One region of the Ottowia beijingensis genome, then DNA from elsewhere that is predicted to be linked to it. Evidence: predicted binding sites of a transcription regulator. Region 1 holds the regulator's gene; each other region holds the start of a gene.
The links. Region 1 encodes sigma-54, which starts transcription at its own class of promoters, with help from an activator protein. Its sites were predicted from a motif close to TGGCANGNAANCTGCTTT; they were not measured.
Positions count from the first base shown of each region.

Region 1 (7,734 bases):
GAGCAGCCACGCCGTCCAGCCGGCGTAGTGGCCCTTCCAGTGCGCGGCCAGGCGGGTAAAGAATTCATCACCGGCGTTGACCTCCAGCGCGGGCGCGACATCATCGCTGCGCTGGCGCGCCAGGGTGCCACTCTGGAACGCTTCGCGCCCGCCCGCCCGGCGCCCCGCCACACCGGCGGCGGCAATGCGCTCGCCGTAGGGTGGGTTCATCAGCAGCACACCGGGCTGTTCGGTGGGCGGCATGCGTTGCAGGGCATCGCCGCCGCGCAACTGCACGGCATGGGCCACGCCCGCGCGCTCGGCATTGCGCTGCGCGAAGTCGACCATGCGGTGCGCCACGTCGCTGCCGAAGACATGCACCGTGGGTTTCAAGCCATTTTGGCCTTCAGCGCCCGCGGGTACTGCGCCAGCAGATTCTTTCTTGATAGCATTCCATTGTTGTGCATCGAAGGGCTTGAGCCGCTCGAAAGCAAAGCGCCGCTGCCCGCCTGGCGGCAGGCCCAGCGCCAGTTGCGCCGCCTCGATGACGATGGTGCCGCTGCCGCAGCAGGGGTCGTACAGTGGCACCGGCAACACCTGCCGCATAGCGGGCTGCCACCAGCCGCTGGCGGCCAGCATGGCGGCGGCCAGCGTTTCCTTCAGCGGCGCGTCGCCCTTGTCCTGCCGCCAGCCGCGCTTGAACAGCGGCTCGCCGCTGGTGTCGATGTACAGCGTGGCGTGGCTGGCGCTGAGGTGTGCAGTCACGCGCGCATCGGGGCGCTGCGTGTCGATGCTCGGGCGCACGCCGCCCGCGCGCTCGCGAAAACGGTCGGCCACGGCGTCCTTCACGCGCAGCGTGGCGAAGTTCAGGCTGCGCAGCGGACTGCCCTGCGCGGTGATGTCGACGCGAAAGCTCTGGCGCGGTGTAAACCACTCCTCCCACGCCACGCCGGCAGCCAGGTGGTACAGGTCGTGCTCGTCGGCATACGGCGCGTGCGCCAGCTCGACCAGAACGCGCTGCGCCAGCCGGCTGTGCAGGTTCAGGCGCAGGGCCAGCGCCCAGTCGCCACGCACACGCACCCCACCACGCACGGTGAGCAGGTCTTCGCCCACCAGACCGGTCAGGCCGTGCACTTCGTCGGCCAGGAAGTCCTCGACGCCGCCGGCACAGGGCAGGAACAGGGTGAGCGTCTTCATGCGGCACCCGCCGTGGCCTTGCGCAGGCTGGCGATGGGAATGCGCAGGCCCTCGCGGTACTTGGCGACGGTGCGGCGCGCGCAGTCGATGCCCTGTTCTTTCAGCATGTCGGCGATCTGGTTGTCGGACAGTGGTTTGGCCGTGTCCTCGGCGGCGATGAACTGCTTGATGAGCGCGCGCACCGCGGTGCTGCTGGCGTTGCCACCGGCCTCGGTGCCCAGGGCCGAGCCGAAGAAATACTTCAACTCGAAGGTGCCACGCGGCGTGGCCATGTACTTGGCGGTGGTCACGCGGCTGATGGTGGACTCGTGCACGCCCAGTTCATCAGCCAGCTCGCGCTGCACCATGGGGCGCATGGCCAGCTCGCCATGGATGAAGAAATTGCGCTGCCGCTCGACGATGGCGGTGGAGACGCGCAGGATGGTGTCGAAGCGCTGCTGGATGTTCTTGATGAACCAGCGCGCCTCCTGCAGGCGCTGGGCCAGCGCCTGGTGGTTCTCGCCGCCCTTGCCGCCGCGCAGTGCGTTGGCGTAGATGTCGTGCACGCGCAGCTTAGGCATCACGTCGGGGTTGAGCTGCACGCGAAAGCGCTGCGCCGCACCGCTGCCCACGCTGCTGACGATGACGTCGGGCACCACGGTGTTGCGTTCGACGTCGGCGAACTGGCGGCCCGGCTTGGGGTCGAGCCGGCCGATCAACTGCATGGCGGCACGCACAGCGTCTTCACCGTCGCCCGTGAGCTGGGCCAGGCGCTTGGCATCGCGCCGCGCCAGCAGATCGACGGCGCCATGCTGGGCGCAGATGCGCAGCGCGGCGGCGATGCACGCCTGCTCGACCGCGTCCACGTCGCGCTCGGCCTGGCGACTCTTGAGCTGCAGCGTCAGGCACTCGGCCAGGTTGCGCGCACCCACGCCGGCCGGCTCCAGCGACTGCAGCAGCTTCAGCCCCAGGGTGAAGCGGTGCACCAGTTCTTCCAGATGCTCCAGGTCGTCCCCTTCGTCGGTCAGCGTGGCGGCCAGCTGGGCGAGCGAATCTTCCAGGTAACCATCGTCGTTGAGCGATTCAATCAGAAAGCGCAGTGCCGCCGTGTCCTCGGGCGACAGGCGCAGCGCCAGCGCCTGGCGGTGCAGGTGCTCGGCCAGGGACTCTTGCGGGCGGGCGCGCTCGCCCGGGTCCAGCTCGTCGTCGCCGTCGAGGTTGTTGGCGCGCGCCGGGGCATCACCGCCCCATTCGCCGTCGTCGGGCGACACTTCGACACTGCCATCGCCGTCCCAGCTGTCCGGCAGCGGGGATTCAGTGCCAAATTCGGCTTCTGCGCCTGACCCATCTGCGCCAGCAGCTATCGATTCAGAAGCGACTTCCTGGATCCGATCGCCCTCGCTGACGCGCGCATCGGCCCGGGTCAGGCCGAACTCCTCGCGCGGCGCGGCCTCGTCATCGCGCTCCAGGAAAGGGTTGTCGTCGAGCATCTGCTCGACCTCGCTGGCCAGCTCCAGCGTCGACAGCTGCAGCAGGCGGATTGATTGCTGCAGCTGCGGCGTGAGCGCCAGATGCTGCGAGACGCGAAGGGAAAGCCCGGGTTTCACTGCCTACTGCCCAGCCTCCGCGGTCACAGGCGGAAGTGCTCGCCCAGGTAGACGCGTCGCACCTCGGGATTGGCCACGATGTCGGCCGGCGTGCCTGTGGCCAGCACGCGCCCCTCGCTGATGATGACGGCGTGGTCACAGATGCCCAGCGTTTCGCGCACGTTGTGGTCGGTGATCAGCACGCCGATGCCCCGGCTCTTGAGGAAGGCGATGATGCGCTGGATCTCGATCACGGCGATCGGATCGATACCCGCAAAGGGTTCGTCCAGCAGGATGAAGCGGGGCTGCGTGGCCAGAGCGCGGGCGATCTCGACACGGCGCCGCTCACCGCCCGACAGCGCAGGCGCGGGCGAGTCGCGCAGCTGGTTCACGTGCAACTGCTCCAGCAGCTCGGTCAGGCGGCGTTCGATCTCGGCGCGCGGCAGGGCACGGCCATCGGGACCAACCTGCAGCTCCAGCACGGCGCGCACGTTCTCGGCCACCGTGAGCTTGCGGAAGATCGACGCCTCCTGCGGCAGGTACGACAGGCCCAGGCGCGAGCGCTGGTGGATCGGCATGTCGTGGATCGGCTGCCCATCGATGGCGATGGTGCCGGCGTCGGCCCGCACCAGGCCGACGATCATGTAGAAGGACGTGGTCTTGCCAGCGCCATTGGGGCCCAGCAGGCCCACCACCTCGCCGTTCACCACGTCGAGCGACACATCGTGTACCACGCGGCGCGCGCCGTAGTTCTTGCGCAGCCCGCGCACCTCCAGGCGGCTCTGACCCGGGGCGGCCGCCAGCGCGCCCGGCGCGGTGGCACTGAAGCTGGAGGCCAGGTCGTCGATGGCCACTGCGCTCACTGGCCGGCCCCTGGCGGCAGCGTGGTCGACGGCCGCAGCGGCACCGGTGCGGGCGCAGGGGCCGCACCACCATGGCTGCGCGGCGCCAGCGTGGCGCGCACGCGCCCACCCGGCGCGGCCGATGGCGTGCCGTCGGCGCGCGCCGTGCCGTCGACGGTGTAGACCTCGGTGGTGTTGTTGTAGACGATCAGGCTGCCCATGACCGCGTCCATCACGGTGGCGCCGGCCAGGCGCCGCATCTCGGCACGGCGCACGAAGCGCACGGTGTCGGCCTTGCCGTTGTATTCGATGGTTTCGCCCTCGCCCTCGATGTATTCGTCAACGCCCTCGCGCTTCTGGCGGAAGAACGCGCGCTTGCCCGACTCGGCGAACATGGTGCCCGACTGGTTGCCTGCAGCGTCCTGCCGCACCTCCAGGCGCGCGCCGCGCATGACGATGCTGCCCTTGGTCACCACCACGTTGCCGCTGAAGGTGGACAGCTGCTTCTGATCCTCATAGCGCAGCGCATCGGCCTCGATGTTCATCGGCTTGTCGCGGTCGGCGCGTTCGGCCCACGCGGGCGCCGTCAACAGGATGCACAGGGCGGCGGCCGCGCCGGTACGGGTGAAAACGGAAGGCTTCATGGAAGGCACGTTTTTTGCTTTATGGCTCGTTTCATTGTACGCGCGGGCCACGGCGCGCGCGGGTGCACAGGCGTGAAAAAGCCCGCCGAAGCGGGCTTGGAGACGCCTTGTGGCAACCGCTGCATCAGCCGCGCTTGCGCTCCTGGGCGATCAGGTTGTTGGCGAGCTGGATCATGCGCTCGAAGCCGCCGGCCATCGAGCCGTCGGTGTAGTAGCGGCCGGCCACGCCCAGCGCGGGCGTACCCTCGACCTTGTACGCGTCCTGCAACTGCACCGCGCGGCGCACCTTGGTGGCCACGCCAAAGGACTTGTAGGCCGCCTCGAACTTGGCGCGATCCAGGCCCTGCTCGGCGATCCAGGGGAACAGCACCTCCGGCTTGTCGATGCGCTTGCGCTGCGTCTGCAGCGCCTCGAACACCTTGGCGTGCACCTTGTCGACCTCGCCCATGGACTCCAGCGCGTAATAGATGCGCTGCAGCGGCTCGAAGCTGCTCTGGAAGCCCACGTGCTCGCGGCGCACCACCACATCGGCCGGCGCGGCTTTCTTCCAGGCCGTGAAGATGGGCTCGAAGTTCTTGCAGTGCGAGCAGCCATACGAAAAAAATTCGACCACCTCGACCTTGCCTGCGGGCGCCTCGACGGGGGCACGGTCCTTCAGCGTGGTGTAGCCGACGCCCGACTGGGCATGGGCGGGCAGAGCCAGCAGGCCCGGCAGTGCCAGGGCCGAAGCACCGAAGGCAAATTCGCGACGATTCATGTGTTGTTCTCCAAATTCGGGAATGCGGCTGATGGAGCCGGCCCGCCGGCGCGAAGTTCCTCAGCAGCTTCGCGACTCGACCAGCTTTGTGAAACTTTACCGCTGCACGCGCACCAGCGCGGAGTCGAAACCATTGCCGTCCAGGCGGTCTTTCACGCGGTCGGCGGCGTCCTTGTTCTGGAACGGGCCCACCCGCACGCGGTACACGGTGCGACCGGCCTGCTCGCGCTCGGTCACGCGGGCTTCCACGCCCATCAGCGACAGGCGGGCGCGCTGCGCCTCGGCATCGTCGGGCGTGCGGAAGGCACCGGCCTGCACGAAGTAGGTGAACGGATCGACCGTGGCGGCAGGCGGCGTGGTGCCGGCGCGTGCCGCGGCGAGATCGCCCAGCGGGTCGTTGGATTGGGCGCGCGGCGGCACCGGGGCGGGTGCGGGCTTGCGCTCGGCCACGGCGGGCGGCGTGGGTTCGGCCGGCGGCTTTTCCGCCGCGCGCGCGGGCGGTTTGGCCTCGGCGGTGCGGGGTTCGGCGGGCTTCACCTCGGCCGGCGTGGGCGCACTCCGCGGCGCGGGGCGCGCCACTTCGGCCGGCGCGGGAATGGGCGCCGGCTCGGGCGCCGGGGCCACGGTGCCGCTGGCCACGCCACCGTTGGGCGCGCTGGGCCGCGCGCCATTGCGGTTGCGCAGCGTGGCGTTGGGGTCCCAGTTGCGGTTGCGTTCGGCCTCGGCGGCGTCCTGGCCGCTGGTGCGCGAGGTGTTCTTGTTGACGAAGGGCACCGGCACCTTGGCCACGTAGATGGCCACGCCCAGCGCCGCCGCCAGGCCGAAGACGATGCCCAGAATGATGCCGAGGAAGGTGCCGCCGCCCTGATGGCCCGCGGCGCGCCTTGGCACGGCCCGATCGTTGAAGTGAAAAATCATGGTGGGATAACGCGTTACATCCGGGTGGGGGCCGACACGCCCAGCACCAACAGGCCATTGTGCAATACCTGCGCCGTGGCGGCGACCAGGGCGAGGCGGGCTTTTTTCACCGTTTCGTCGTCCACCAGGATGCGCTCGGCGTCGTAGTAGCTGTGGTAGCTGGCGGCCAGCTCGCGCAGGTAGAAGGTGACGTCGTGCGGCGCGAAGTCCTGCGCGGCGGCGGTGAGCATGTCGGGGTACTTGGCCAGTTGCAGCATCAGGGCCTGCGCGGCGGGCGTATCGAGTGGCGCCAGATCGGCATCGGCCAGCGTGGCCGCGTCGCCGCCCCAGGCCTCCAGCACCGAGCAGATGCGCGCATGGGCGTACTGCACGTAGTACACGGGGTTGTCGTTGTTCTTCTGCACCGCCAGGTCGACGTCGAAGGTGTATTCGGTGTCGGGCTTGCGGCTGAGCAGGAAGAAGCGCACGGCATCGGCGCTGGTCCACTCGATCAAATCGCGCAGCGTGACGTAGCTGCCGGCGCGCTTACTGATCTTGACCTCCTCGCCACCCTTCATCACGCGCACCATGGTGTGCAGCACGTAGTCGGGATAGCCGGCCGGGATGCCCACGCCCGCCGCCTGCAGACCGGCGCGCACGCGGGCGATGGTGCCGTGGTGGTCGGTGCCCTGGATGTTGACGACCTTGGGGTAGCCACGCTCCCACTTGGTGATGTGGTAGGCCACGTCGGGCACGAAGTAGGTGTAGCCGCCCTCGGACTTGCGCATCACGCGGTCCTTGTCGTCGCCGTAGTCGGTGGTGCGCAGCCACAGCGCGCCGTCCTGCTCGTAGGTCTTGCCGGCGTCGATGAGCTTCTGCACCGTGGCCTCGACACGGCCCGAGGTGTAGAGACTCGACTCGAGGTAGTACTCGTCGAATTTCAGACGGAAGGCCTGCAGGTCCTTGTCCTGCTCGTGGCGCAGGTAGGCAACGGCGAACTGGCGGATGCCATCGAGGTCATTCACGTCGCCGCTGGCGGTGAAGCTGCGGTCGTCGGCCTGCACCGTCTTCTTTGCCAGGAAGTCGTTCGCGATGTCCTGGATGTAGTCGCCGTTGTAGGCGGCTTCGGGCCAGCCCGCGTCGCCCGGCTTCAGGCCCTGGGCGCGCAGTTGCACCGAGGTGGTGAGCGTTTCGATCTGTACGCCCGCGTCGTTGTAATAAAACTCGCGGTGCACCTGCCAGCCCTGGGTGGCGAACAGGTTGCAGATGGCATCGCCCAGCGCCGCCTGGCGGCCGTGGCCGACGTGCAGCGGGCCGGTCGGGTTGGCGCTGACGAACTCGACCAGCACACGCTCGTTGCGTGGCGGCTGCTGCCCATAGCGCGCTTTTTCAGAGAGCACATCACGCACCACCTGCTGCTTGGCAGCGGGCTTGAGGCGGATGTTCAGAAAGCCCGGTCCGGCCAACTCGATGGCGTCGGCCCAGCGCTGGAATGCCGGCGTGGCCTCCAGCGCGGCCTTCAGCTGCTCACCCAACGCGCGCGGGTTGCTCTTGAGCGGCTTGGCCAGCTGCATGGCGGCGGTGCAGGCCAGGTCGCCGTGCGCGGCCTGCTTGGGCGATTCGAAGGCGGCCTTCTCGCCTGCGCCGGGCGAGAGTTGGTCCAGCTCGGCCGCCAGCGCGGCGAGCAGTTCGTTCTTCACGGATTGCATCGGCGGATTTTAGGCGGCCGGCACCGCCGCCCCTGGATTACAAGCCAAATCGGCCTTCAGCGCTTATCCGGCAAGCGCAATCAGCTATCTATACGATAGCTATCGACGCTTCAGGCGCCCCAGCCCCGCACCAGGAACACCGCC
Region 1 is NZ_JBHUEP010000008.1:147,428-155,161, reverse strand. Features, by position in the region: gene ACFSCU_RS13800 (THUMP domain-containing class I SAM-dependent RNA methyltransferase) at 1-1,176, opposite strand, end outside; gene rpoN (RNA polymerase factor sigma-54) at 1,173-2,762, opposite strand; gene lptB (LPS export ABC transporter ATP-binding protein) at 2,786-3,580, opposite strand; gene lptA (lipopolysaccharide transport periplasmic protein LptA) at 3,601-4,227, opposite strand; gene ACFSCU_RS13780 (thiol:disulfide interchange protein DsbA/DsbL) at 4,352-4,984, opposite strand; gene ACFSCU_RS13775 (SPOR domain-containing protein) at 5,081-5,875, opposite strand; gene argS (arginine--tRNA ligase) at 5,917-7,590, opposite strand; gene ACFSCU_RS13765 (DUF2214 family protein) at 7,701-7,734, opposite strand, start outside.

Region 2 (7,734 bases), on a different contig from region 1:
GTGGCGCGTAGGGGCCACGTCGATCTTGACCTTCTTCTTGGCCATGACGTCGGCGGACTTGAGCACGTCGTGCCACGAATCCAGGAAAAACGCGATGTGGTGCAGGCCGCTGACAGGGCCGCCCACAAAGGCGATGTCGTGTGGCGTGGACGTGCGCGCCATCCAGGTGGCGGCCTGCATGTCGCCCTGGGGGCCCACCAGCACCTGCTCGGTCAAGAAAAAGTCCAGGCATTCCTTCATGAAACGCGTGTTGTCCTGCACGGTGTTGATGCCGGCCTCGGGGTTCATCTCGCACATCAGCAGCAGGTGGTCGAGCCAGTGCGCGCCCGCGCCCCGGACACCGTCGGGCCACGGGTCGGGATTGACAGTGCCCACATCGGTGCCCACGTATTCCTTCATGGCGTACAGGCGCATTTCGTGGCCGCTGGGCAGGTTGAACTGCAGCATGCGGCCGGTGGAGGGCAGCGTGCCTTCAGGCAGCAGCGTGGTCTTGATGCCCCAGGCCTCGATGCGTGCCTGCAGCGCGTCCAGATCCTCGTCTTTCTCCACCTTGTAGGCAACGTGGTTCAGGCCCGCCCGGTCGCTGGGGGTCAGGATGATGGAGTATTTGTCCCACTCGTCCCAGCATTTCAGGTAGACGTTGCCCGCACTGTCCTTCATGACGGTCTTGAGGCCCAGGACCTCTTCGTAGTGCTTGACGGCAGCAGCGATATCCATGACCCGCAGGCTCGCGTGGCCGATTCTCAGTACACCCATTTCATGTCTCCTCTTGGTTGATAAATCTTCAATGACTCAATTGGCTGGACGTTGCGCCACCGAGGCGGCACTGCCCAGAAACGGTTTGCGCAATCGGGCGGCCACTTCCAGGCACACCGCCTGGGTGGGCGCCACGCGGCAGGCCAGCGTGTAGCCGTTGGCTTCTTCTTCGGTGCTGACATGCGCACGGCTGACGGGTCCGAGCGACTGCACCGCACCCTCCACAATGCGCACCTTGCAGACCCCGCAGCCACCATTGACGCACCCGGCTGGAATGCCCTTGCGGCCCAGCCGCAACATGCCGGCGAGCAGACTTTCGTTGGTGGCGCAGTCAAAACAGTCGCCGGTCTGCGACACGCTGACACGCACTTGCTGGCAGGTGGTGGCACCCATGGCAACTCCTAGATGGTCCGGAACAACGGGCTGCGCGCCTGCTGCGCATCGGCTGCCGAGAGGAATTTCTCGGTGTAGATGTCGCGCTCGAAAAGGCGCCCCTGCATCAGCGTTCCGATGCACGCTTCGATCATGGGCGGCGGCCCGCAGAGGTATGCCTTGTGACCGGTGAAGCTGCCGCCAAAGTGCGCCCTGGCCGCTTCATGCACAAAGCCGCGCGCACCGTCCCAGCCATCGCTGTCGGCAGCTTCCGACAGCGCGGGCACGTAGGTGAAATGCGGGTGGCGCGCCGCCAGGGCGCGAAACTCGGCGTCGTAATAAAGCTCCTGCGCGCTGCGCTGGCCATAGACCAGCGTGATGGGCTGCGTGCAACCGCTGGCCAGCAGATCCAGAATCATGGCGCGCGGACTCGACAGGCCCGAGCCGCCGGCCATGAACACCATCGGCATGGCGGCCGAGCGGCGCACAAAAAAGCGCCCATACGGCCCGGTCAGCTGCAACCGGTCGCCCACGTTGAGCGATTCGTGCAGCCAGGTGGTGCCCGCACCGCCGGGCACCCGGCGCACATTCAGCTCGATCTCGCTGCTCTGGCCGCCGGCTTGCGGGGCATTGGCAATCGAGAACGCACGGCCCCCTTCCACGCCGGGAATCTGCACCTGCACATACTGCCCCGCCTGGTAGCGGATGGGCTGGTTCAGACGCAAATGCAGCGCCTTGATGGTTGGCGTGAGCTGCTCGATGCGCGCCACCGTGGCTTCAAAGTCGCGCATGGGGATGATCTGTGCATCGGGCTCGTCGTCGATATCGGCCTCAATGGTGGCGTCCGACTGCAGCGTGGCGCAGCAGGCGAGGGTCTTGCCGTCGTCGCGCTCCATCTCCAGCAGCGCAAAGGGGTTGGCGGCACCGTGGTCCACCTCGCCGTCGGATACCTGCACCTTGCAGGTGCCGCACAGGCCGTGGCCGCAGGCGTGGGGAATGTAGATGCCCTGGCGCAGCGCGGCGTCGAGCAGGGTCTGGCCCTCTTCGACGTCGATCGTTGCGCCCAAGGGCTCGATGGTCAGTTGGTAGGTCATGGCATGGACGCGGGGCCCGGGGGTAGCCCCCGGGCTTCCCTCACCGAATGGGACTTAGCTGCACGTACCCTGGATGCCGGTCAGGCCCGGGGTGCGAAAACGGATCGCGTCCTTGTGCTGAAGGCCATTGGCCTGCAGCGACTTGGCCGGATCGGGCGTCCACGGCTGGCCGGACTTGAACCACTCGACCTGGGACCAGTCGATCTTGGCAAAGTCGGGGTGCTCGCCGTACACGCCGGGCAGCACGCCCTGGGCCAGCGCGCCGAACGGGGTATCCGGCGGCAACGGCAGGCAGACCGGTGATGCAAACATCAGGTGATCCTCCCAGCCGATGTAGAGCAGCGGTGCGGGGAAGTTCTCGCGCCGGTCGCGGGCGGGAAAGTCGTAGGGTTTGACAGCAACGACGCTCATGCCTTGTCTCCTTGAACAGCATCACCACGCCAGGCGGCAAAGTTCTTCTGGTCTTCCGAGCCTTCAAAGTCGAGGTTGTCCCGGCCCACCTTCAGGTCGTAGTAGTCCATCACGGCAGCCATCGGGTCAAAGCCCTCCACCGTCGGGTCGGTGCCCTCGGGGAAGCAGTTGCCCTGGTAAATCTGGTGCACGGGCAGCCAGGCTTGCGAATATTTCTCGGGCTCGTCGTCAAAAATTTCTTTGCAACCGTCGCTGCAGAAGTGGTACTTGTCGCCGTGGTAGTCGGACTCGCGGTAGCAGATCTTGGTCGGATCGCCGGGCTCGGTAAAGAACATGGGGACCTGGCAGATGGTGCACAGCATGGGCAGCGTCTTGTTGTAAAAGCGCTTGCCCTGTTGCTGCTGCGCGTGGAAATGCTCGAAGCGCGGCCGGTAGTACTTGTCGAAGGTGTCGGGGTACTTTTCGCTCAGCCACTGCATCTCGTCTTCCTTGGGAATCCAGGTGTGGAAGGGCGCAGCAGCCGCATAGTTGTAGAAGGTATTCCAGGCCTGGTGGCTGATGTGGTCTTTGCCGGCGCACGCCTCCTTCCAGCCCTTGGGTTCGCGGATGCCATAGCGGGCCAGATCGCGGAACAGCGCGCCACCGTTTTCCTCGGCGTACATCTCCCAGGCCTCCTTCCAGCTCATCACGCGCTTGGGCAGCATGTAGTCCTGCATCATGGCCACGATGGTCAGCAGGCGGTAGCCGCGCCAGAGCCACTTGTCGATCCACTTCTGCACGATCGGCACGTTGGCCGGGTCCTGCTCGAGCATGAACTTGATGCACTCGATGCCCAGGGTCATGTGACGCGATTCGTCGGACTGGGCCGAGAAGCCAAACGTCACGGTGCTCATGTCGCCGTTGTGGGCGGCGCCGGACATGAAGGGCACGAACACCAGGTTGGTCAGCACGTACTCGAACGAGAAGCTCACGGCGGTGAGGAACTCGAACGGCCCTGCGGTGGAGGCGTCTTCAAAAAACGACTTGGGCACGGACAGGTACCACACACGGTCAAACATGTGGGGTGCCTGGTGCAGGCCATTGAAATACTTGTTGTAGTGCGACAGGGCGTGGGTTTCGGTCTGGCAGTGGCGCAGCTCGTCAATGGACTGCATCTGCGCGGCAACGCGGGCACCGGCACCGGTGAAGTGGCGGCCCACATGGGCAAAGCCGCGGTGCGCGAGGTACTCTATCGGGGTCACGGCCTGGAAGAAGATCTTGATCGCATTCACATAGCGCGCATCCGAAATACCCAGCTGGCCATTGTTCTGCGCAAAGGCCTCGATCACGGCATAGAGCTTCTTTTCCTTCTCGCCCTGGTATTTCCAGTAGGCGTCCATGGTCAGGCGAAACGGGTCTTCCCATTTATCCCAGTCGTGGATCTTGATGCCTTCGTATTTGTCGAACGGGAACACCTTGTCCATCGGTTGGTAGGTAGTGTCCCAGGCCAGATCGCGCGTCATGGCGATGTGGCGTTCTTTCAGGCCGAGCTTCTTTTTGGTAACGGGTGCGTCCATGGTGTTATCTCCTGGTGGTTGCGGCAATAAATCGGGGGGTGGCGGCTGCTTTAGCGCAGCCAGCTCAACGACAACTCGTCGTCGTCTTCATTGATGTAGCCTGAGATCGTGACCAGATTGACGTGAATCTGTTGCAGGTCAAAACGCTGGCCGGTTTGCTCTTCGATGCTCTCGCGGCGCACTACCAAGCGGCCGGGGGCGTCGATCTTGACCAAACCGGGCGAATGCACGGCAGTGGCTTCGGGGTTGTCGGCCAAGATGGCATCGACAATCGGGCGCGATTCTTCGTTGTCTTGGAAGGCAATGAAAACTTTAGAAACGGGTTCGGTCATCACAAACTTTCTCAGAGGGTTAGACCGGCCTTGCGGGCGCGGGTGTTGAGGGTTTCGCGCACGGCCAGCAGGGCTTCGGCACCGGCAGCGCCCAAGGCCATCTCTGCCACCGGCGCCAGCGCGGCCTGCGCACTGTCGGCATAGGTCTTGAACCAGCCGGTAATCAGCGCGCGGTTGTCGTCCGATGCGGCGGCGGCCACTTTGATGACCGCGTCCACCCAGCGTGCGCTCTCGTCATGCCATTCGGGCATGAAGGCCGTGAGCATGGCCACCGCCGTACCGCCCTGCACCGCAAGGTGGTCGTCCACGAAATGCGTGTAGATCAGCGGGTACAGCAGACCGTCGAGCGCCAGGTTCTGCGCCACAAACAGCTCGAACGGGTCGTTGACGACCAGCGTGTCCTCCACCAGCTTGCGCAGTCCCTGCCAGCGCGGGTCCTGCAGCCAGTCGTTCTTGCCGGCTTCCAGTGCGCCGGGCTCCCCCAGCGCCAGGCCCAGGCGGGTCAGGTACTGGGCCACGCCTAGCTGGTCCATGGCGTGCATCATGGCCGGGGCGGTAAAGGCCGTTCCATAGCCGCGTGCACACACCTGGCAATTGTTCATGTTGGCGCCCCAGGCCGCGTGGCGCAGCGGCATGAGCACCTCGCAGGCTGCGGCGCGCTGCGCGTCGGGAATCTTGTCGATCAGGCCGCGCGACTCGACAAACTGGTAGTTGGCCTCCATCGCCTCTTGCTGGCGCGCACGCGCCATGGTCCAGTTGGCGTAGTAATACTGGCGCGGGTCGCGCAGGGCATCCCAGTCAGCCAGTTTGACGGCCGTGCGGCCAGCATCAAACAGCTCGAATTCGGGCTCCCAGGTCGGGCGGTAATGGAAGTTCGCGGCGTTCTGAATGCCCAGCGTGGCTTCAAGGTAGCGCGACGCGGGCTTGTCGCCCGTGTAGGCCGCCACGCGGGCGAAGGTGTTGCGCAGCGGCTGAATTTCGCGCGCCTGCAAGTCGATGTTCATGGGGCTTATCTCCTGGTCGTGGTTGTTGGGGCAGGGCTCAGTCATCCAGGTGGCGCACGCGGTGCGCCGCGCAAAAGGCATCGAATGCCGGTTCAGGGAGCATCAGCTCCACCGACAGCTCGGGCCATCCGATCGAGAAAGCAAACTCGACAAAGCCGTTGTCGCGGCGGCCCAGCACGCGCACAAACCGCTGCGACAGATCGCAGACGGGTTGCGGGGTGGCAGATGCGTCGGTGGCAATGGCGGTGTGGGTCATGACGGTCTCCTTTTCGGTTTTGCGCCATCTGTTTTGCACGGGCCATGCCAATGCTGGCGTTTTGCGCGCAAATATCGATAAATCCAGGGTTAATCCCTAGCAAATCGCGTCAAAGAGGCCCGCCCGCAGGTTGGTAGCCGCCGGCTGCGGCACCCGCGGACAGCCCGGAGCCGCGATTGCTGCACAGCAGCATGATGTTTTGATGAGACCCAGGGGTCAGCCAGTTCATGAAATGATGAAAAACCTCCCCGGGTCGATCCCGATGGACGACCACCCGCTGTTTATCGATACTTTTTTCATGCCAGCCACCACCCTGCCCCCCTACCCGTCCGACGCCGACTTGCGCCGGCTGGTGCACTTCTCGCCCGTCGATGGGCGCATCTGGCTGGCTGATCAGCGCATGCTGCTGGTACATGCGGCGGCCTTTCAGGCGTTGCGGCGCGAGCTGGTGGCCAGCCTGGGGCCGGAGCACGCCCGCCGCTTGCTGATGCGTGCGGGCTACGCATCGGGCGAGCGCGATGCGCTGCTGGCGCGCCAGGTGCGGCCGGGCGCATCGCTGTTCGACGCCTTTGCCGTAGGGCCGCAGCTGCACATGCTGGAAGGCGCTGTGCGCGTGCAGCCGAAGGTGTTCGAGCTGGACGAGGCGGCAAGCCACTTTCACGGCATCTTTCAGTGGGATCACAGCTGGGAGGCCGAGGTGCACCAGCGCGCCTGGGGCCCGCAAGGTGCGCCCGTGTGCTGGATGCTGCTGGGCTATGCCTCGGGCTACACCAGCGCGTTCTTTCGCCGCCCGGCCCTTTTCAAGGAAGTGCAGTGCACTGCCTGCGGCCACCCGCACTGCCTGATCGAGGGCCGCTTTGAGCACGAATGGCCCGACGGCGAGCAACTGGCGCGCGACTACGACCCCGACTCCATGCTGGTGCGCCTGGGCGAGCTGCAGTCGCAGGCGGATGCGCTACGCACCCAGCTACAGCCCGCGGACGACCAGGGCCCGCTGCTGGGACGCTCGCGCGCCTTCAACGACACCGTGGAGCTGCTGCGCAAGGCCGCGCCCACGCAGGTCACCGTGCTGCTGACCGGCGAGACCGGCGTGGGCAAAGAGCGCTTTGCGCGCGCGCTGCACGCCATGGGCCCGCGCGCCGACAAGCCCTTCGTGGCCGTCAACTGCGCGGCGCTGCCCGCCGATTTGATCGAAAGCGAGCTCTTCGGCGCCGAAAAAGGCGCCTACACCGGCGCCACCGCCGCGCGCGTGGGCCGCTTCGAGCGCGCGCACGGCGGCACCTTGCTGCTGGACGAGCTGGGCGAGCTGCCGCTACCCGCGCAGGCCAAGCTGCTGCGCGTGCTGCAGCAGGGCGAAGTGGAGCGCCTGGGCGGCACGCAGCCGCGCAAGGTGGACGTGCGCGTGATTGCCGCCACCAACGTCGATCTGGAAAAAGCCGTGGAGGAAGGGCGCTTTCGGCGCGACCTGCTCTACCGCCTGAACGTCTATCCCATCCGCATACCGGCGCTGCGCGAGCGCGCGGACGACATCGAACTGCTGGCCATGCACCTGCTGCAGCGCTACGCCGCCCTGCACGGCAAGCGCCTGGCGGGCTTCACTGACCTGGCCATGACCGCCATGCGCCAGCACGCCTGGCCCGGCAACGTGCGCGAGCTGGAAAACCTGGTCGAGCGCGGCGTGATCCTGGCGCCCAACGACGACCTGGTGGACGCCGCCATGCTTTTCCCCGCCTCCGCCACGCCCGCGGCGCACACCGTGAACGCCGTCGGCGCGCTGGAGAGCGAGGCGCACTGCCAGCAAAGCGCCAGTCTGTACGACACCCTGCAAGCCAGCGGCCTGACGCTGGACGCGCTCGAAGACGCGCTGATCCGCGAGGCCGTGGCGCGCGCAGGCGGCAACCTGGCCGCGGCGGCGCGCGCGCTGGGCCTGACGCGCCCGCAGCTGAGCTACCG
Region 2 is NZ_JBHUEP010000002.1:14,600-22,333, forward strand. Features, by position in the region: gene ACFSCU_RS02085 (catechol 2,3-dioxygenase) at 1-756, opposite strand, end outside; gene ACFSCU_RS02090 (2Fe-2S iron-sulfur cluster-binding protein) at 793-1,149, opposite strand; gene ACFSCU_RS02095 (NADH:ubiquinone reductase (Na(+)-transporting) subunit F) at 1,158-2,222, opposite strand; gene ACFSCU_RS02100 (phenol hydroxylase subunit P4) at 2,277-2,633, opposite strand; gene ACFSCU_RS02105 (aromatic/alkene/methane monooxygenase hydroxylase/oxygenase subunit alpha) at 2,630-4,189, opposite strand; gene ACFSCU_RS02110 (MmoB/DmpM family protein) at 4,240-4,521, opposite strand; gene ACFSCU_RS02115 (ferritin family protein) at 4,533-5,525, opposite strand; gene ACFSCU_RS02120 (phenol hydroxylase subunit) at 5,563-5,781, opposite strand; gene ACFSCU_RS02125 (sigma 54-interacting transcriptional regulator) at 6,080-7,734, shown strand, end outside.
Region 2: the regulator sigma-54 is predicted to act here: its motif matches at 5,814-5,831, upstream of ACFSCU_RS02120 (phenol hydroxylase subunit).

Region 3 (7,734 bases), on a different contig from region 1:
CGATCTCGTCGAGGAACAGCGTGCCGCCGTCGGCCTGCTCGAAGCGGCCGCGCCGCATGGTCTGCGCGCCGGTGAAGGCGCCGCGCTCGTGGCCGAACAGCTCGCTCTCCAGCAAATCCTTGGGAATCGCCGCCGTGTTGATGGCCACGAACGGCCCGCCGGCGCGCGGCGAATGCTTGTGCAGCGCGCGCGCCACCAGCTCCTTGCCGCTGCCCGATTCGCCGGTGATCAGCACCGTGACGTTGCTCTGCGACAGCCGGCCGATGGCGCGGAACACGTCCTGCATGGCCGGGGCCTGGCCCAGCATCTCGGGCGCCACAGTCTGCTGCTCGGCGGCGACCTCCTCGCGCTGGCTCTCGGCCACGGCGCGGTGGATCAGCTCGACCGCCTTGGGGATGTCGAACGGCTTGGGCAGGTATTCGAAGGCGCCGCCCTGGAAGGCCGACACGGCGCTGTCGAGGTCGGAGAAGGCCGTCATGATGATCACCGGCAGGCCCGGCAGGCGCTGCTTCACCTGGCCCAGCAGGTCGAGCCCGCTGCCGCCCGGCATGCGGATGTCGCTGACCAGCACCTGCGGCGGTTCGGCCTCGTCCTCCAGCGCGTTCAGCACCTCGCGCGGGTTGGTGAACGAGCGCGTGGCCAGCGATTCGCGCGACAGCGCCTTCTCCAGCACGAAGCGGATGGACTGGTCATCGTCCACGATCCAGATGGGTTTCATCAGTGTTCCCGGTTGTTCATTGCCGCACGGCTTGCTGCATCAAAAATCATAGCTGCTTGCGCTTGCTGTAGGCCGATTTCAGATTCATTTGGCTTGAAATCATTGTCTGGCAAGCGCAAGCCACTATCAATTTCGAACCACCCTGCCCCGCGCTCAAGGCAGCGGGATCAGGATACGGAAGTCCGTTCGTCCGGGCCGGCTGTCCAGTTCGATCACGCCGTGGTGCTGCTGCACGAAGGTCTGCGCCAGGGTCAGCCCCAGGCCGCTGCCACCCTCGCGGCCCGACACCAGGGGGTCGAACACGCGGTCCTTGATCGCCTCCGGCACGCCGGGCCCGTTGTCGATGACATGCAAGTCCAGTGCCAGGCGGCAGCGCTGCTTGCCGATGGTGATCTGCCGCGCCACGCGCGTGCGCAGCACGATCTCGGCGTCGCCCTGCGCGATGCGCTGGCCCAGCGCCTGCGCGGCGTTGTGCACGATGTTGAGCAGCGCCTGGATGAGTTGCTCGCGGTCGCCGCGGAAGTCGGGAATCGAGATGTCGTAGTCGCGCCGCACCGCCAGCCCGCGCGGGAACTCGGCGGCGATCAGCGCGCGCACGCGCTCGCACACCTCGTGGATGTTCACGTCGCCCACCACCTGCGGGCGGCGGTGCGGCGCCAGCAGGCGGTCCACCAGCTGCTGCAGGCGGTCGGCCTCGCGGATGATGACCTGCGTGTATTCGCGCAGCTCGCGGCTGTCGATCTCCATCTCCAGCAGCTGCGCGGCGCCGCGGATGCCGCCCAGCGGGTTCTTGATCTCGTGCGCCAGGTTGCGGAACAGCTCCTTGTGCGCGCGCGCCTGGTTGGCGGCGCGCTCCTCGCGCTCCTGGCGCGCCTGCTGCTCCAGCGGCACCAGCTCGACGATCAGCTCGCCCTTGGCTTCGGTCTGCGCCACGATGGCGTGCACCGGCCACGGCTCGCCACCCAGGCGGCGCAGCTGGGCCTCGTAGCGCAGCGCCGCAAACTGGTTGCCGTGCGCGCCCTCCAGCGCGTGCTGAAACGCGGCCGCGTCGGCAAAGTAATGCGTCAGCGCCGTGCCCTCGATGCTGCGCGACGGCAGGCCCACGGCGTCTTCGAGCGCGGCGTTGGCAAAGCGCACCACGCCGCCCGCGTCCACCACGGCCACGGGGGTGACCAGCAGATCGAGCGCCTGAAGGCGGGTGCGGGAAGATCGGTGGGCGGCGGGCATGGTGTGATAACCAATGCAAGCGGCGTGCCCGTCCGTGGGCCGTCGCTGCGCCATTTATACCAAATCAGGCCCCAGCGCTTGTGCAGCAAGCGCCAGCAGCTATCAATATCGAAGCATTCTGCGCAGGGTGGCCGCCGCGGCTCCGGCGGCCGCGCGGCGCGCTCAGCGCAGCCGCGACAGCTCGCGCTTCAGGCCGTCGATGTCGCTCTGGTTGCGGGCGATCGAGGCCTTCATCTCGGCCACGCGGTCCAGGTACTTCTGGTAGTTGCGCGCCTCGCCGCCGATCTTGTCGGGCTCGCCGTTGTTGTATTCCTTCACCAGCTCGGCCTGCTTGGCCTCGGCGCGGCGCAGTTCCTGCTCGAGGATGGCCTTGGCGTCGGAATCGCGCGCACGCTGCTCGGGCGTGTCAATGCGCGGGGCCGACGGCGGCGCGCTGGCCGTGCGCGGCGCCGCCGCGGCGCTGCGCGTGACGGGCGTTGGCGCCGGTGCGGCCGGCGCTGCTGCGGGCGCGGTGCCGCGCACCACGGTCACGTTGCCGCCTTCGACGAGCTTGCAGTCGCTGCGGCCCTTGATCTGGTTGGTGTATTCGTTGCCGCAGCGGTAGATGCGGTCCTGGGCCGACGCGGGCGCCGCCGCGCCCGCCAGCAAGCCGGCGGCCAGGCAGAGACAGGAAGTCAGCAGGAGAGGTTTCATGTCGGTGGTGTTCACGCGGCGGCCGGGGCCGGCACGCGTCTTAAAGCATTAAGTATCGAGCAAATAGACCCGCTTGACCACGCCATGTTCCCGCCCCACAAGGAAAAAGGGCGACCAAAGTCGCCCTTTTCGCCCGATTCGACTGCAATCGTTGTGATCAGATCACAGCGAGTAGTACATGTCGTATTCGGCCGGGTTGACCTGCACGCGGATGCGGTTGACCTCGGTCATCTTCAGCTCGATGAAGGCGTCGATCCAGTTGTCGGTGAACACGCCGCCCTTGGTCAGGAAGGCGCGGTCCTTGTCCAGCTCTTCCAGCGCCTGGTCGAGGCTGTGGCACACGGTGGGCACCAGCTTGTCCTCTTCGGGCGGCAGGTGGTACAGGTCCTTGGTGGCGGCCTCGCCGGGATGGATCTTGTTCTCGATGCCATCCAGGCCGGCCATCAGCAGCGCCGAGAAGCACAGGTAGGGGTTGGCCATCGGATCGGGGAAGCGCGCCTCGATGCGGCGTGCCTTGTCGCTGGCCACGTGCGGGATGCGGATCGAGGCCGAGCGGTTGCGGCTGGAGTAGGCCAGCTTCACCGGCGCCTCGAAGTGCGGCACCAGGCGCTTGTAGCTGTTGGTGGTGGGGTTGGTGATGGCGTTCAGCGCGCGGGCGTGCTTGATGATGCCGCCGATGTAGTACAGCGCCGTGTCCGACAGGCCCGCGTAGCCCTTGCCCGCGAACAGGTTCTTGCCGCCCTTCCAGATCGACTGGTGCACGTGCATGCCGCTGCCGTTGTCGCCGTGGTAGGGCTTGGGCATGAAGGTGGCCGTCTTGCCGTAGCTGTCGGCCACGTTCCACACCACATACTTCAGGCGCTGCGTCCAGTCGGCGCGTTCCACCAGCGTCGAGAACTTGGTGCCGATCTCCATCTGGCCGGCGCCCGCCACCTCGTGGTGGAACACCTCGACCGGCACGCCCAGTGCTTCGAGGATCAGCACCATCTCGGCGCGCATGTCGTGCGTGCTGTCGACCGGGGCCACGGGGAAGTAGCCGCCCTTGGTGGTCGGCCGGTGGCCGCGGTTGCCGCCTTCCAGCTTGGCGCCGGTGTTCCAGGGCGCCTCGTATTCCTCGATCTGGTAGAAGCTGTGGCCGGGCTCGGTGCTCCAGCGCACGCCGTCGAAGACGAAGAACTCGGGCTCGGGGCCGAAGTAGGCGGTGTCGCCGATGCCGCTGGCCTTGAGATACGCCTCGGCGCGCTTGGCCAGCGAGCGCGGATCGCGCTCATAGGCCTTGCCGTCGCCCGGCTCCAGCACGTCGCAGGTCAGCACCAGCGTGGGCTCTTCGTAGAACGGGTCGATGTAGGCCGTGCCGGGGTCGGGCATCAGCAGCATGTCGGAGGCCTCGATGCCCTTCCAGCCGGCGATCGACGAGCCGTCGAAGGCGTGGCCTTCGCTGAACTTGTCCTCGTCGAAGTGCGACGCCGGCACGCTCACGTGCTGCTCCTTGCCACGGGTGTCGGTGAAGCGGAAATCGACGAACTTGCACTCGTTTTCCTTGACGAGTTTCATGACGTCGGCGACGGACTTGGCCATCAGGTTCTCCTAAGCGGGGTGGGTGGTTTGAAAGGGTAACGGCGTGGGAAATGCAGCTTCCATGCCAACGCTGCGGCGCCCCGCAACGGCCGGCCACGGTCGTCATGCACGCGATTTTGCCTGTTCCTGAGCACGCTGCCGGCGCACGGCCGCGAATCTGCCGGGCACGCGCACCCCATCTTGGTGCATTCGTGCGGCATGCACCAAACACGGGAACTCAAGGACGCACCAGTTCGGGGCCATAGCGCAGCTGGTAGGGCAGCAGCCAGGCGCGCAGGTTGGCATAGGCCGCCGGCACCGCCTCGGCGGCGCCTTTCACGCCCAGCTCGATGTGTCGGCCGTGCTGCGGGTGGTCGACGCTGGGCAGGCTGAACACCTTCACGCCGGGGTGCTCGGCCTCGACGCGTTCCATCACCGGCGACAGCTCGGCCTCCGCGCCGCCGAAGATGATGACCGAGCGCTCTTGCCAAGCGCGCTGGCGAAAGCAATGCGACCAATGCGTGTCCAGCGCCCATTCGATCATCGGCCAGGCCATGACTGGAAAGCCCGGTACGCAATAAATAGCACCCCCCGCAGGCCCCGCAACGCTGAAACCCGGGATCTGGTTGTAAGGGTTGGGCACGATGCCCGCCCCTTCGGGGAACACGCCCATGTTCAGCCGGTGCAGGTTGTCGGCGCGCTCGGGTTCCCACGGCACACCCTCCTGCTCGGCCACGGCCTGCAGTCGCTGCAGGATCAGGCGCTTCGCCTCGGGGTGCAGCGCCAGCGGCACGCCCAGCGCGGCGGCGGCGCACTGGCGCGTGTGGTCGTCGGGCGTGGCGCCGATGCCGCCGGTGCAGAACACCACGTCGCCCGAGGCGAGCGCGTGCCGCAGCGTCGCCGTGATGCGCGCCGGCTCGTCACCCACGTACTGCGCCCAGGCCAGCGGCAGGCCGCGTGCGCCCAGCAGCTCGATCACATTGGCCAGGTGCTTGTCGGCGCGCTTGCCGGAGAGGATTTCGTCGCCGACGATGATGAGGCCGAACGACGGCACACGGGAGGATTCAGCTTGAACGGTTTGCATCGCGCCAGGGAACATCGGTGATGGAAGTGCGGGCATCGGCCGGTGGCAGCGCCCCCGCGGGTGGCGGTGCGGGCGGCGGCACCGGCTGCACGGCGCGCAGCTGCACCAGCGCATCCAAGCAGTAATGCGCGAACCACAGCGACGAGAACACGAACACGAAGGTGTAGATCCAGATCGCCAGCGGCACCAGCACCACGAACAGCGCCGCAAACAACACGCCCGAGGCCCACACGATGCCGGGCGCCGCGCCCATGTAGCCGGTGGCAATGCCCATGGCCAGCAGGGGCCAGCGGTGGGCCTTGAAGACGGCCGCGCGCTCGGCGCTGCTGGCGTAGTCGGCCAAGGCATCGAAGCTCATCACGCGGTAGGTCAGCCAGCCCCAGATCAGCGGCGGCAACAGCAGCACCAGCGGCGGAATCAGCCACAGCGGCAGGCTCACAATCAGCGCCACCACCGCCACCAGCAGCGAGCCGGCCGACCAGCCGATGGACGCCGCCAGCGACGCCCCGCCCTGCCGCCGCAGCGCCGGAAAGCGCCGCTCGGCCACTATGCGCGCCAGCGTCGGCGTCATCAGCGTCGACACCAGCACCAGCGAGGTCAGCACGATCACCGGCGTGGCCAGCGCCACCAATGCGAACGGCGCCAGCAGCGCCGCCAGCCCACCCGGCCAGCCCACCTGCAGGCGGTCATCCAGCCAGCCGACCACCGACCAACTGGCCAGCGCCGCGCGCATCCATTCGACCGCGCCGCTCCAGAAGAAATAGCCCAGCCCCAGCGCCACGACAGTCATCACCGCCAGCGGCAGCAATGTCATGCCGATCACGCGCGGCAGCAGCGCGTGGCCGAGCGCGCGGACGAAGGCGTCGAGGACGCGTTGGATCATGAACGGAGCATAGCGCGGCGGCTCCTGCGGCTGACCAGCCCCTGCGGGATGCGCCGGTGCGCTGGCCCATCAGCCTTTCAGCGCCGGAAAGTCCTCTTCGAAGTACTCGAACTCCCCGCCCGGCGTGGCCTCGCTGCGCTCATGCTCTGCCCTGCGCATCTGCACGCGGCGGATCTTGCCGCTGATGGTCTTGGGCAGTTCGGTGACGAACTGGATGCGCCGCACGCGCTTGTAGGGCGCCAGGCGCTCGCGCGAGAAGGCCAAGATGGCCTCAGCCAGTTCGGCGCTGGGGTGCTCGCCCGGCATCAGGGTGACGAAGGCCTTGGGCACGGCCAGACGCACCGGGTCGGGGCTGGGCACGATGGCGACTTCGGTCACCGCCGGGTGCTCGATCAGGCAGCTTTCCAGCTCGAACGGGCTGATGCGGTAGTCGCTGGCCTTGAACACGTCGTCGGCGCGGCCGACGAAGGTGATGTAGCCGTCGGCGTCGCGCGTGGCGGTGTCGCCGGTGCGGTAGCAGCCGTTGCGCATCACTTCCGCGGTCTTCTCGGGGCTGTCCTCGTAGGCCTCCATCAGGCCCAGCGGGCGCACCGCCAGGTTCAGCGACACCTCGCCCTCGTCGGACGGATGTTCGTCGATGTCGAGCAGCACCACCTCGTAGCCGGGAAGCGGGCGCCCCATGCTGCCGGGCTTGACGGGCTGGCCGGGCGGGTTGCCGATCTGCGCCGTGGTCTCGGTCTGGCCGAAGCCGTCGCGCAGGGTCAGGCCCCAGGCGTTCTGCAACTGGTCAATGATCTCGGGGTTGAGCGGCTCGCCAGCGCCGATCACCTCGCGCAGTGCCAGCCTGCTGCGCCAGGGCGCCAGGTCTTCCTGGATCAGCATGCGCCACACGGTGGGCGGCGCGCACAGGCTGGTGACCTTGTACTTCTGCAGCACGCCCAGCAGCGCCGCGGCCGAGAAGCGCGCGTAGTTGAAGATGAAGATGGTGGCGCCCGCGTTCCAGGGCGCGAAGAAGCAGCTCCACGCATGCTTGGCCCAGCCGGGCGAGCTGATGTTGAGGTGCACGTCGCCCGGCTGCAGGCCGATCCAGTACATGGTGCTGAGGTGACCCACCGGGTAGCTCTGGTGCGTGTGCAGCACCAGCTTGGGCTTGCTGGTTGTGCCGCTGGTGAAATACAGCAGCAGCGGGTCGGTGGCCTGCGTCGGGCCATCGGGTGCAAAGGTGGCGGGCACGCTGCCGCTGTCGTCGAAGCTCAGCCAGCCTGCCACCGACGCGCCGACGGCAATGCGGGTGTAGCTGCCGGGCAGCGCGGCAAACTTGGCGGCGTGCTCGCTGGCCACCACCACGTGGCGCACGTTGCCGCGCTCCAGCCGGTCCTGCAGATCGTCGGGCGTGAGCAGCATGGTGGCCGGGATCATCACCGCGCCGAGCTTGATGCAGGCCAGCATCAGCTCCCACAGCGCCAGCTCGTTGCCCAGCATCAGCAGCACGCGGTCGCCGCGGCGCACGCCCTGGGTACGCAGCCAGTTGGCGACCTGGTCGGAGCGTTCGCTGAGTTGCGCAAAGCTGCG
Region 3 is NZ_JBHUEP010000007.1:288,457-296,190, reverse strand. Features, by position in the region: gene ntrC (nitrogen regulation protein NR(I)) at 1-718, opposite strand, end outside; gene glnL (nitrogen regulation protein NR(II)) at 872-1,945, opposite strand; gene ACFSCU_RS10805 (hypothetical protein) at 2,108-2,638, opposite strand; gene glnA (type I glutamate--ammonia ligase) at 2,801-4,216, opposite strand; gene ACFSCU_RS10795 (competence/damage-inducible protein A) at 4,434-5,279, opposite strand; gene ACFSCU_RS10790 (EI24 domain-containing protein) at 5,260-6,162, opposite strand; gene ACFSCU_RS10785 (AMP-binding protein) at 6,232-7,734, opposite strand, start outside.
Region 3: the regulator sigma-54 is predicted to act here: its motif matches at 4,266-4,283, upstream of glnA (type I glutamate--ammonia ligase).